Regions from separate parts of the Ensifer sp. 2TAB8 genome, predicted to be linked through region 3. Evidence: predicted binding sites of a transcription regulator. Region 3 holds the regulator's gene; each other region holds the start of a gene.
The links. Region 3 encodes LexA, which represses DNA repair genes until DNA is damaged. Its sites were predicted from a motif close to TGTTCNNNNTGTGTTCNG; they were not measured.
Positions count from the first base shown of each region.

Region 1: the regulator LexA is predicted to act here: its motif matches at 2,554-2,571, upstream of AB4Z53_RS31880 (DNA polymerase IV).
Region 2: the regulator LexA is predicted to act here: its motif matches at 1,716-1,733, upstream of AB4Z53_RS07220 (ribonuclease T2).

Region 1 is NZ_JBFRGB010000034.1:5,743-9,877, forward strand. Features, by position in the region: gene AB4Z53_RS31875 (L,D-transpeptidase family protein) at 1-1,144, opposite strand, end outside; gene AB4Z53_RS31880 (DNA polymerase IV) at 1,252-2,550, opposite strand; gene AB4Z53_RS31885 (hypothetical protein) at 2,719-3,366, opposite strand; gene AB4Z53_RS31890 (DUF3572 domain-containing protein) at 3,363-3,632, opposite strand; gene AB4Z53_RS31895 (response regulator) at 3,789-4,135, shown strand, end outside.
Region 2 is NZ_JBFRGB010000002.1:306,987-311,121, reverse strand. Features, by position in the region: gene AB4Z53_RS07230 (DMT family transporter) at 1-614, opposite strand, end outside; gene AB4Z53_RS07225 (alpha/beta fold hydrolase) at 626-1,561, opposite strand; gene AB4Z53_RS07220 (ribonuclease T2) at 1,747-2,529, shown strand; gene ettA (energy-dependent translational throttle protein EttA) at 2,698-4,135, shown strand, end outside.
Region 3 is NZ_JBFRGB010000007.1:233,685-237,819, forward strand. Features, by position in the region: gene AB4Z53_RS14850 (hypothetical protein) at 1-305, opposite strand, end outside; gene AB4Z53_RS14855 (hypothetical protein) at 431-1,063, opposite strand; gene AB4Z53_RS14860 (hypothetical protein) at 1,432-1,683, shown strand; gene lexA (transcriptional repressor LexA) at 1,909-2,634, shown strand; gene AB4Z53_RS14870 (hypothetical protein) at 2,719-3,051, opposite strand; tRNA gene AB4Z53_RS14875 (tRNA-Cys) at 3,435-3,508, shown strand; gene AB4Z53_RS14880 (hypothetical protein) at 3,752-4,108, opposite strand.

The DNA of each region.
Region 1 (4,135 bases), on a different contig from region 3:
ACGATCCCTCGGCCAACAGTTCTTCCACACGATTGCGAACATCGTTGGATATCGTCATCCGCGCGAGCGTGCGCTGTATGCCGTTATAGGCGAACGGATCGGCCTCCATGGAAATGCCGAGGCGCTTCTTCATCGAGTTGGGCAGGTGGTTTTCAAGCGAAACGCCGAACCATTTGCCTTCGGCGCCCTGTTCTTCTTTGTGGCGAAACTGCAGGAAATGTGTCCCAAGAGCCTCTTCCGGCTTGTCGATCGTAAGACCTGCTTCGAAGAGCGGCTTGAACCCTTGCCGCACGAGGATCTTGCCGTTCTGTGGGGGCGTGCGGCCAGCCTGGTGCAGGAGCTTGTCGGTCAACTCTGGCGTCAGCTTGCCGTCGCTCTCGAGGCCTTCGCTCGTCTGGAAGGCGCGGAGCGCTGCGATCGTTGCTGGACCTGCATGGCCGTCGATCGTGCCCGGCGCGTATCCGAGGAACTCCAGCGACATCTGGATCTCGCGCATCGTATCCCGCGCGTCGCTGCGCGTGATCAGGATACGGATCGGTTCCGCCATGGATTTGGTAGTCGCGGCCGCTCCGCCCGTCGGCTCGGTCATGGCAACTTCGACCGGCGTGTCGCCGGCCTGGCTGATCGCCGGTCTGAGCGGCACATCGGAGAGCGGCGGCTGGAGATCGATCGGGGCCGGTCGAAAGAGGAGCGCGCTTTTGATCTCCGTGGGCGTGATCTGCCGATCCGAGATCAACACATGCACGCCGCGCTCGGTCATCTTGTAGAGAGAGGCGGCAAAGGCGCTCGGCAGACGCACGCAGCCGTGCGACGCGGGGTAATCGGGTACGTGGTTGGAGCCGTGCAGCGCGATACCCGACCAGGTGAGACGCTGCATGAAGGGCATCGGCGCATTCGAATAGATGTTCGATTTATGGTGACGCCGCTTCTCCAGGATCGAGAAGATACCGGTCGGGGTCGCGTGGCCGGCCTTCCCGGTCGACACGGGTGATGTCGCAATCACGGCGTCGCCGTCATAGACGACGAGCGATTGCTGGTCTTTCGAGACGATGATCTGTAGCGGCCCGCGACTGCCTGCAAACCCGGTGGCCGGTGACAAAAGCAGAGCAACGACGCTGGCGGTGAGAGCGAAACGCGATACCATACACTCAACCCGACACGTGACTTGGCGAACGAGCCTATCGGGCAATCTTTAAGGAATTCATCCAGACCGCGTGTGGGCCAGATCAAGGTTGCGTGATCGCGGTGTGTCTATGTCGAGGGGTCACGTTTCCGGTTGCCGAAGGTATAGCCGGTCTCGACTGTGGCCTTTCCGAACTTGTCGCGCAGCCTGTTCATGGCGTCTTCGGCCGCCGCCCGGCGGGTTGCGGCCGGATCGACGAGATCGGGCGGGTCTGCAAGGTCGGGGGCCGAGAGATCGCTGACGCCGATGCCGATCAGCCGATACTTCGTGCCGTCAGCCTCTTTCTCCAGGAGCTGCAGTCCCGTGCGGAAAATGCGGTCGGCGAGCCGGGTGGGGCTGTCCAGGCGCCGGTTGCGGGTACGGATCTTGAAGTCGGCCGTCTTCAGTTTCAAGACGACGGTCTGGCCGGCAAGATCCGACTTTCGCAGCCGATGGGCCACCTGCTCGCTGAGACGCCTAAGATGCACGACAAGGTCGTCATAGCGCGCAATGTCGTCGTTGAAGGTCGTCTCTGCTGAAACGCTCTTGGCCTCGCCGTCGATTTCCACAGCCCGCTCGTCGAGCCCGCGCGACAGGCGAAAGAGCCGCTGCCCCATGGTGCCGTAGCGCCGCATGAGATCGGCTTCCTCCATGGTTCGCAATTGCCCGATCGTGCGCACGCCGTCGCGCTCCAGCGTGGCGGCAAAGGCTTTGCCGACGCCCCAGATCATGGTGACCGGTTTCTCCTTCAGGAACTCGAGTGCCTCGGCCTGACCGATGACGGAAAAGCCGCGTGGCTTCTGTAGGTCGGAGGCGACCTTGGCGAGGAACTTGCAATAGGAGAGGCCAACGGACACGGTGATGCCGATCTCCTGCTCGACGCGTCGGGCGAAGCGCGCGAGCGTGCGTGCCGGAGGATCGTGATGCAGGCGCTCGGTGCCCTTGAGCTCAAGAAAGGCCTCGTCGATCGACAGCGGCTGCACCAGCGGCGTCAACTCCTGCATCAGCGTCCGCACTTCGCGGCCGACGCGTGCATATTTCTCCATGTTCGGCTTGATGACCACGGCTTGCGGGCAGGCTTCCAGTGCCTTGAACATCGGCATTGCCGAGCGCACGCCGTGAATGCGGGCAATGTAGCAGGCGGTGGACACCACGCCGCGTTTGCCGCCGCCGATGATCACCGGCTTGTCGGCCAGTTCCGGATCGTCGCGTTTCTCGATCGAAGCATAGAAGGCGTCACAATCGATATGCGCTAAGGTCAGATCGTAAAGTTCGCTGTGGCGCAGCAGGCGCGGGCTGCCGCAGGCCGTGCAGCGCCGTACGCTAGCAGCCTGTTCCTTGAGGCAGTCGCGGCAGAAGCCTGGAGATTGAGCAGCGCTGTCGGGCATATCGGGAACAAATATTGAACATCGCGACCTTACGCTCTACGCTAGCGAGTCTCAAGGGAGGCCCGGTTGGAAAACACACCGCAATTATTGGCGTTGGCAGAGATCGCCGGGTGGGCTTCGAGCCGTGCCGGCGCGACTGGCTTTTGCGCGACGATCGATCGCCGCCGGCTAGCCTCCAAGATGTGCGCGAATGGCGGCCGCCGCTTCTGGCCAGTCGGCCACGGCGCGGATGCTGGCGTCCGGCTTTGGGGCGAGCGCGCGAAACTCCGCGTTAACCATCAGGTTGATCAGCAGGCAGGATGGCGCGTGGTGCTGGACCGACTGCAGGTTGCGAAGAATGTCATCTATGAAGACCAGCGGAACCGTGCGACCACCGTGCAACTTTTGGACGATCGGTCCCTTGGGTTCCTCCGACGCAAGCAGCGGGTAGGGAAGGCCAAGTCGGTCGAGCAGGGCACGGCGGACCGCGGCATGGTGCGGTGGCATGGCGGTCAGGAAAACGATATCCGCGTCCTGCGACAGAGCGGCCAACGTGTCGGCGACCCGTTCGGCTGGTGTCTGCCAGCGATCCTGCGACCCGTAGAACGAATCGAGCAGCGCCTTGACCTCGGCCTCGGCCAACGGTTGTTCGTTTGCAAGATCGACGATGTTTCCGGTCAGGCGAAAGGACCGGGGCAGCAAAGCGTGGCCGCAGCTTTGGAGGAAAGCTTTGAACGGATTGATGAATTCGAGCACGACTTCATCGACGTCGCTGACGATCAGCGGGCGCTCTTGAAGCCGGATGCGCTCGTCTGTGGCGGCGCCTGGCACGCTCAATCCTCAAAACCCGAATGGCCCGACAGCGCCGCATGGGCGCGCACGACATCCTCCGGCGCCGTGCCGGTCGCCTGGCAGAATGCAATCAGCGTCGGCTCGTGGTCCATGAGAAAAGCGATGAGGCCACCCATGAAGCCGGGTTCGGCGATGGCATTGCGCAAGGCGGTAGGGTCGGTGCCTGTCAGCGCCAGGAAACGAGACAGAAGCTCCGGCTCGCCGGCGAGCCAGGCAAGGATGTCGATGGCGATTTCGTCAGCGCTCTTCAATGCTTCGTTCCCGTATGGTTTTTACGTGCGGAGTTACCTATTTTTCAACCAAATCGGCCTATCTCTGAAGTTGAGGAAATGGGTCGAGTCGTCGACTCTGCAAGTTAAATGTCCTGAGGCGACTTGCAAGGTGACGATGGACAGCAAGGGATCGACATGCCCAAACAGGTAATGATTGTTGAGGACAACGAGCTGAACATGAAGCTGTTCCGCGACCTGATTGAGGCTTCCGGCTATGCGACGATCCAGACGCGCAACGGCATGGAGGCGCTTGAGCTCGCGCGCAAGCATCGGCCGGATCTCATCCTGATGGATATTCAGCTACCGGAAGTATCCGGACTTGAAGTGACGAAATGGCTGAAGGAGGACGATGAATTGCACGTCATCCCGGTCATCGCCGTCACGGCATTTGCAATGAAGGGAGATGAGGAGCGGATTCGCCAAGGCGGATGCGAAGCCTATGTTTCCAAACCGATTTCTGTACCGAAGTTCATTGAAACGAT
Region 2 (4,135 bases), on a different contig from region 3:
AGGACAAGACAGAAGAGCGCGCCCCAGACGCCGGCGTGGAACTGCATCGACCAGGGGTCTTCGTTCTGCGCGACCATGCGGGTGACAAGCAGGAATACGGCAAGGCCGAAGGCGGCGACGATGGGCAGAAGCGCGATCGGCCCGACTTCCTGCATGCTCGGCTGGATGACGAGCAGCGCGCCGAAGAAGCCGACGCCGCAGGCGGTGTAACGCCGCCAGCCGATGGTCTCCTTCAGGAAGATGCTGCCGAGGATCGTCAAGATGATCGGCTCGACGAAGAAGATCGCGATCGCATCGGCGACTTCCATCACTTTCAGCGTGGTGATGAAGGAGAGCATCGATACAACGAGCAGGCCGCCGCGCAGCGCATGCAGGCCGGTCTTGCGCCAGGTGAGATCGAAGAGGCTGCCGCGCACCAGCGCGATCGGCAGGATGAAGACGACCTGCAGCACGAAGCGCACGGCGGTGATTTCGGCCGAGGGCACGGTCGCGATCGCCAGCTTTGCAAAGATGTCGATCAGCGGCGAAAGCAGCACCGCAATCACCATCAGCGTCAGCCCGAAGGAGATGCGGTTGTAGTCCGTGGCGATCTTGGGAAGGGACATGTCGGCCATGATATTTCCGGTCAGCGCTTGCCTGCGATGGCGCGCAGGCACCAGGCGGCAAAGTCTGCCGTCGCCTGTTCCCGGCCGATTTCATTCAGGGTTTCGTGGCGCATGCCGTCATAGACGGTGACGGTGACGTTGCTCAGGCCGGCGGCTTTCATCCTGGCGCCGAGCCAGCGGACGGCACTGCCCATCTCGGTCGACGGGTCGGCGCTGCCGCCGACGAGGTGGATGGGCAGGTCTTTCCGAAGCCGCGCCAGCCGGTCGGGCCGGGCGCCGCCGAAGGACAGGCGGAAGAGATCGAGCCAGAGCGAGACGGTGGCATCGAAGCCGCAGAGCGGGTCGGCGGCGTATTTAGCCACTTCGGCATCGTCGCGCGACAACCAGTCGAGATCGGTCTTGCGATCCTTGATCGCGCCGCCCCACATGCCGAAGGTGAGCTTGGTCAGGAGCGGGCTCGGCACGTCAGAACCCTTCAGCGCCTTCTCGACCTTCAGGATGACCTGGCCGCCGCGGCCGGCAAGGCCGGGACGAAAATTGGAATTCCAGACGGCGAGCGCGTCATAGAGGCCGGGATCGGCCTCGGCAGCGTTGAGCGCAATCAGCCCGCCCATGGAATGGCCGAAAAGGACGACCGGCAGATCCGGATGGGTGCCCGTCGCGATTGCGTGAATGGCCCTTATATCGGCGAAGACCTTGTCGAGCCCCTCGCGGCTCGAAAACATGCCGAGCGGTGCGTCCGGCGCGCGCGTCGCACCGTGGCCGCGATGGTCGTGGGCGTAGACGTGGAAGCCGTGCGCAGCCATGGCCTCGGCAAAGCGGGCGTAGCGGCCTGAGTGTTCGGCAAGGCCGTGGCTAATGAGGAGGATGCCGCGGGCGTCGGCGGTCGCGGGGAAATGGCGCCAGCTCAAGGTGGCTCCGGTCGGGCTTTGATGTGTCTTCACCTGCCCGAACACGATTTCCCCCGGCTACAACGACAGACCAATCCGATATCAAATCGATTTGCAAGGCAAAGGCAATCGCCGCTTGTTGCTCGTTGCGCATGAGGTCACAAGCGAATGTGCGCTCATCTTAATTAAGAGTTGCAATTTTCCCGTTTTGAGCGATATTCGTTCCTGTTTTGTTTCCGCAGGAGGATGTCATGGTTAGTTTCTGTAAGGCGATATCGGGTCCGATGGCAGGAATGCTGGCGGCATTGGCGCTGTTTCTTGCGCCGGCTGCCTTTGCTGCCGGCGAGGAAATGTCGGATCAAGGAGCCGCCAAAGACGCGACCGGCCGCACGGAGTACGTTCTGGCGGTGAGCTGGCAGCCGGGCTTCTGCGAAACGAGGCCGCAGCGCAAGGAATGCGAGAGCCAGACGGCGGAGCGGTTCGACGCGACCAACCTCTCGCTGCATGGTCTTTGGCCGCTGCGCAAGAGCTATTGCGGTGTAGCGGCCGAGGTGCGCGCGAAGGACCGCAAGGGCAGCTGGCTGGAACTGCCGAAGCTTGCCATGGCCGATGACACTGCAGCGCGGTTGCTCATCGCCATGCCGGGCGTTCAATCCGGGCTCGACCGTCACCAGTGGCTGATGAGCGGTACTTGCCAGAGCGGTTCGGTCGACGACTATTTCTCGGTGCAGCTGCGCATGCTGGAGGAGCTCAATCGCTCGGCGGTCGGCGCATTGTTTCGCCAGCGCATCGGTTCCGAGCTCGACGAGGCGACGGTCAAGCAGGCCTTTGACCAGAGCTTCGGCGCTGGTGCGGGGGATCGGGTGCGCATGCGCTGCCAGACGGTTCAGGGCCGCAGTGTCATCACCGGGCTGACGATCGGGCTGACCGGCGACGTCCTGAAGGCGTCGAGCCTGGCGCCGCTGATCCAGGCGGCGGGGCCGACCGAGTTCAAATGCGCCAAGGGTATTGCCGATACGGCCGGGCGCAGCTGACCGACCTCGCAGACACCGTACTTCGGCCGCGAGAGCGCTTTCGATGCAGGGCAGCCGCAAGGGATAGGTTGGGGGGACAAGCCGGGGCGAACGCCTTTGCTCATTGCCCCCTTCCTATAATTCGCCTACATAGCGGGCAAATTTCCTTTCCCTGCGGAGCATTCCCTCATGGCACGTCAGTTCATCTATCATATGGCCGGACTTAATAAGTCCTACGGCGCGAAGAAGGTTCTCGAGAACGTTCATCTGTCGTTCTACCCGGATGCAAAGATCGGTATCCTCGGCCCGAACGGCGCCGGTAAGTCGACGGTGCTCAGGATCATGGCCGGCCTCGACAAGGAATTCACCGGCGAAGCCTGGGTCGCCGAAGGTGCGACGGTCGGCTACCTGCCGCAGGAGCCGCAGCTCGATCCGACGAAGACCGTGCTCGAAAATGCCATGGAAGGCGTTGCCAAGAAGAAGGCGATCGTCGACCGCTACAACGAACTGATGATGAACTATTCCGACGAGACGGCGGAAGAGGGCGCCAAGCTCCAGGACATCATCGACAGCCAGAACCTCTGGGATCTGGAAAGCCAGGTCGAAATGGCCATGGAAGCGTTGCGCTGCCCGCCGGGCGACGCGGAAGTGACCAATCTCTCGGGCGGTGAAAAACGCCGTGTCGCGCTCTGCAAGCTGCTGCTATCGCAGCCGGACCTGCTGCTGCTCGACGAACCGACCAACCACCTCGACGCCGAAACGATCGCCTGGCTCGAAAAGCACCTGCGCGAATATCCGGGCGCCGTGCTGATGATCACCCACGACCGCTACTTCCTCGACAACGTCACCGGCTGGATCCTCGAGCTCGACCGCGGCCGCAGCATTCCCTACGAAGGCAACTACTCGGCCTATCTCGTTGCCAAGGCCAAGCGCATGCAGCAGGAAGGCCGCGAAGAGGCTTCCCGCCAGAAGGCGATCGCCCGCGAACAGGAGTGGATCGCATCCAGCCCCAAGGCCCGTCAGGCCAAGTCCAAGGCGCGTATCCGCTCCTATGACGAACTGGTCAACGCGGCGGAAAACCAGCGCCCCGGTGACGCGCAGATCATCATCCCGGTCGGCGAACGTCTCGGCCAGGTGGTCATCGAGATGGAAGGCGTTACCAAGGGCTATGGCGATCGCCTGCTGATCGACGGCCTGTCGCTGAAGCTGCCGCCGGGCGGCATCGTCGGCATCATCGGCCCGAACGGCGCCGGTAAGACGACGCTCTTCCGCATGATCACAGGCCAGGAGCAGCCCGACAGCGGCTCGATCCGCATCGGCGAGACCGTGCATCTCGGCTATGTCGACCAGAGCCGCGACGCGCTCGACGGCAACAAGACCGTCTGGGAAGAAATCTCCGGCGGCGCCGAAGTCATCAAGCTCGGCAAGCACGAGATGAACTCGCGCGCCTATTGCTCGACCTTCAACTTCAAGGGCGGCGACCAGCAGCAGAAGGTCGGCAACCTCTCGGGTGGTCAGCGCAACCGCGTTCACCTCGCCAAGATGCTGAAGGCCGGCGGCAACGTCCTGCTGCTCGACGAACCGACGAACGACCTCGACACCGAGACGCTGGCGGCACTCGAAGTGG
Region 3 (4,135 bases):
CTCCAGGGATCGCTCTTGTCGAAGCGAAACGTCAGGTCATAGTCCTTGCCGATCTCGAGCGACTTCCAGTCGTCGCTGGCAAAGCTCATGTAGAGTGGCGATTCGGAGCCCTTGGGATAGAAACCCAGGCGCAGCCTGACCCCGCCCTCGAACATCGACGTAATGAAACACGAGCCTTCCATCGACGTGTCGGAAGCAACAATCCAGCCGCCGACCTCCTTCCACTTGATGATCTCGGACTCTTCAGCCGCGGCTGGCCCCGTCACCATCAGACAGCTCATCAACCCGAACAGCAATCTACGCATGCAAAGCCCCCGTTTGCTCGCATTTTGATGGGTCGCCGCGTGACTGTCGAGGGTGGGCGACCCGTACCCACGCAATATTTTAGGAATATTCACCTCTCGCGCGGACCGGTGCTCACGCCAAGGAATTACATGGCGAAGGGATCCTTCGACGACTTGCTCTGCCCGCCGCCCGCAAACGGGTCATTGTTCGGCGCATTGTTGCCGGCGCCCGCAAACGGATCGGCGGCCTCCCCCTGTCCGCCGCTCGGCATCAGCGTGTTCACGGCCTCCTGGCATTTGAACATCTCGCTGACGGCCTTCATCGAATCACGCAGGCTGAGGCTCGCCACCACACGACCTTCGAACGCCAGCGCCAGCGTATTCTTGCGCACGAATTCGGTGAAGAAGTCGGTATTGGAAAAATTGACGACCAGAGCCTTCGAACCCGTGAGGTCCACGCCGAACGCAACGGCCGGCCACTGGCGGCCGCGGTCGAGCTGCAAGGCAACGTCATACTCTCTTTGCGGCTCGATCGATTTCCAGGTGGCATTGCCGATCGAAAGAAACGCCAGGTTCGCCGATCCCTTTGGATAGAAGCCGATACGAAGAATCGCGCCGGCGTCATAGCTCGTCGCCGCGTAGCACGAGCCGCCCAAGGACGGATCGGAACCGACCGTCCAGGCGTTGATCCGCTTCCAGATATTCGAACGGCCCTCTTCAGCAGAGGCCGCTCCGGCCGCCACCAACAGACCGAGAACCGCCAACGACAATCTATGCATGCAACCACCCCACTTTCCCCGCAAAGTTATCGTATTTTTGCAACCTGTCGAGACAATGCGGCGCGATCACAACAGGGATTTGCGCACTCCAACAGGGAGGACATTGACTGGCACAACCGATGCGAATGCGGGTCGGCCGATCGCACCAGGATCAAGGGCCTTGCCGCCGCGCACCTCTGGCGCAAAACGGTCACAGCCTGAACTCAAAGACCTGTTGAACACATGAGAGTGATCGCCAAGTTTGCTGGACTTCGGAACGAAAGCGCGGTTCACATCGTTAACCGCCCCGTAGTCCCACCCTTGCCTCAAAGTGGACGATCACCGTGCTTGCCGCCCTGCTTCTCGCTTCGATAGTCGCATCGCCTAACATGCCTGACGTCAAGCTCAGTGCCGCCACGGTCGATGAACTGCAGACGGACTTCGAAAGCGCCGTACCCTGCCACCAGATTGATGGACGCAACGTGTGGAAGGGCGCCATTGCGTTCTACATCCAGTCGTTCGTCTATGACGGCGACACGCCCGTGGCAACCGATGCGGCGGACGCGGTGCTTCCCGAAGACAACAGCGCCGAGACGGTGAAGGAATTCGAAGACGCCTGCGCCGCCACGCAGCCGGCCTGACCCTCGCCATCAGAACGCTCGCGATTCGCCCGATGCGGTCCAATGCGGCCGTTGCCGGCCACACAATCATCACCCAAACCCGCTTTGCTCCCGTAAAAGTGACCAATCAGCACGCGCAGTCGCGCCAATTGACTGAATTCACGGAATTTTAGGCACTTGCAGAACACATATGGAACAGATAGTGTCTGTTCTTGATTTGTTTCACGCCTTCTGGAGCGACGTGCCATGCTGACCCGCAAGCAACAGGAATTGCTTCTGTTCATTCACGAACGCATGAAGGAGTCGGGCGTCCCGCCGTCATTCGATGAGATGAAGGATGCGCTCGACCTGGCGTCGAAGTCCGGCATCCACCGTCTGATTACCGCGCTCGAAGAACGCGGGTTCATTCGCCGTCTTCCGAACCGGGCCCGCGCGCTCGAGGTCATCAAGCTTCCGGAAGCCTACGCGTCCAGCCAGCAGCAGCCGCGTCGCGGCTTCTCGCCGAGCGTGATCGAGGGAAGCCTCGGCAAGCCGCCGGCGGCAGCCCCTGCCGCACCACCGAAGCCGGCGCCGGTGGCCGAAAACACATCAGTTTCCGTGCCGGTCATGGGCCGCATCGCTGCCGGTGTGCCGATCTCGGCGATCCAGAACAACACGCACGACATCACCGTTCCGCTCGACATGATCGGCAACGGCGAACACTACGCCCTCGAAGTCAAGGGCGACTCGATGATCGAAGCCGGCATCTTCGACGGCGACACCGTGATCATCCGAAATGGCAATACCGCCAACCCCGGCGATATCATCGTGGCGCTCGTGGATGACGAGGAAGCGACGCTGAAGCGATTCCGACGCAAGGGCGCATCGATTGCGCTTGAGGCCGCAAACCCTGCCTACGAGACACGGATCTTCGGGCCTGATCGTGTGAAGATCCAGGGCAAGCTCGTTGGGCTGATCCGCCGCTACCATTGACCTCCAGAAAAAATCGGCACTCTGAAGAGCCTCGCTGCCGCTTGGGGTAGCGAGGCTCTTCTTGTTTATCCGATAACGCGCCGCTTACTCGTGGATGGTGTATTCACCGAGTTCGCAAAGGTCCTGCGTATCTTCGGTCGTATCAAGGCCCGAGTCCTCTTCGAATTCGAAGCGCATGTCGTACTTGCAGACATCCCGACCGTCAGCGATGGTGATCTCCATGTTCTCGCCGGGGTTCAGAACCTGCCGGCCGAATACATCGTCTTCCCACTCGTTGACGCCCACCGGCGACGTGTAGAAGTTAGTCAGAACTGCATTTGTGTTGTTCTTCAGCTTGAAAACCAGGTCCTCTGCCCGCGCCTCGAATGTGGTCGCAGCAAAGAGGGCCAAGGCCGTCAGGACAAGTTTCGTTTTCATATAAGCCATTGCCTCCGCTTGATGATGACGGACGCTATCGATGCGGCTGATGTCAGCGGAGTCATCGTTCCCCCTCTACCGATTTCACCGAAGCGATAAGATCCGCAGGGGATTTAGAAGACGTGGCTTGTGCGGGCGTGTGGCACGCCTGAGCGAAAGCTCCCAGGTGTCTCAACCCGGAGTAAGCTGAGGAAGGCAATCGTTCCGACCTCCTCTTGAAGCATTGCTGCACGCTGGGCAGGAGCAATCGACATTGCCAGACGTTCTGCCTGTGGAAAGCGCCCGAACCGCAAATTCGCTTTGTGCTTTTTCCGAAAATGCCTCTTGCGGATTTTCTGCAATCATTCTAAATCCCCGCCAACGCTCGGTTATCCGAGCCGTGAGGCCTCGTGGCGGAGTGGTGACGCAGAGGACTGCAAATCCTTGTACCCCGGTTCAATTCCGGGCGAGGCCTCCAAATACATTCACCAATATAATCAATATGTTGCAGTCGTCGCGAAGCGGAAAAACACCGCTTCCGCGTAACGCGATGTTGCTACGAGATTCCCTTGCTTTCCCTGCACTTCCACGCGGCGACGGCGGATCCATACGACATGAAATGCGACATGTTCACAGCGAATCCTGAGCCAGAAACCCGCTCACCAGCTGCAGGTGCTTGAACCCCGCTTCTCCTTCGCGCCGCCTACGAACACGTCGCAGGTCACTGTCTCTGCGGAAGGCTGTCATAGCGCCCTCCGGGCCGCCCTGTGAGCGTCCATGAGGGTCGCGACGGGATCGGTCGCTGCCACTTCATCGCCTTCTGCAAGAAGCGCTCGTCCCTCACATCGATCTCGGCGAGCGCGATTCTGACGACAATCTCGCCGATCTTTTCGAGGCTCAGCACGTACTCCCGATGCTGTCTGCCGCCCCTAAAGAGGCGCGGCCCCTTGTCGAACTTGGACGTGGCGCGGAAAGAGCTCCCACACACCAAACCCTTCAAAGAACGCATAAATCCGTCGACGACGTATTTCGACATCGTGGCCAACAAAACATAGTCGTGCTGCGGCGGCCACAACATGGCGTCGACCTTCCGAATTAAGCAACT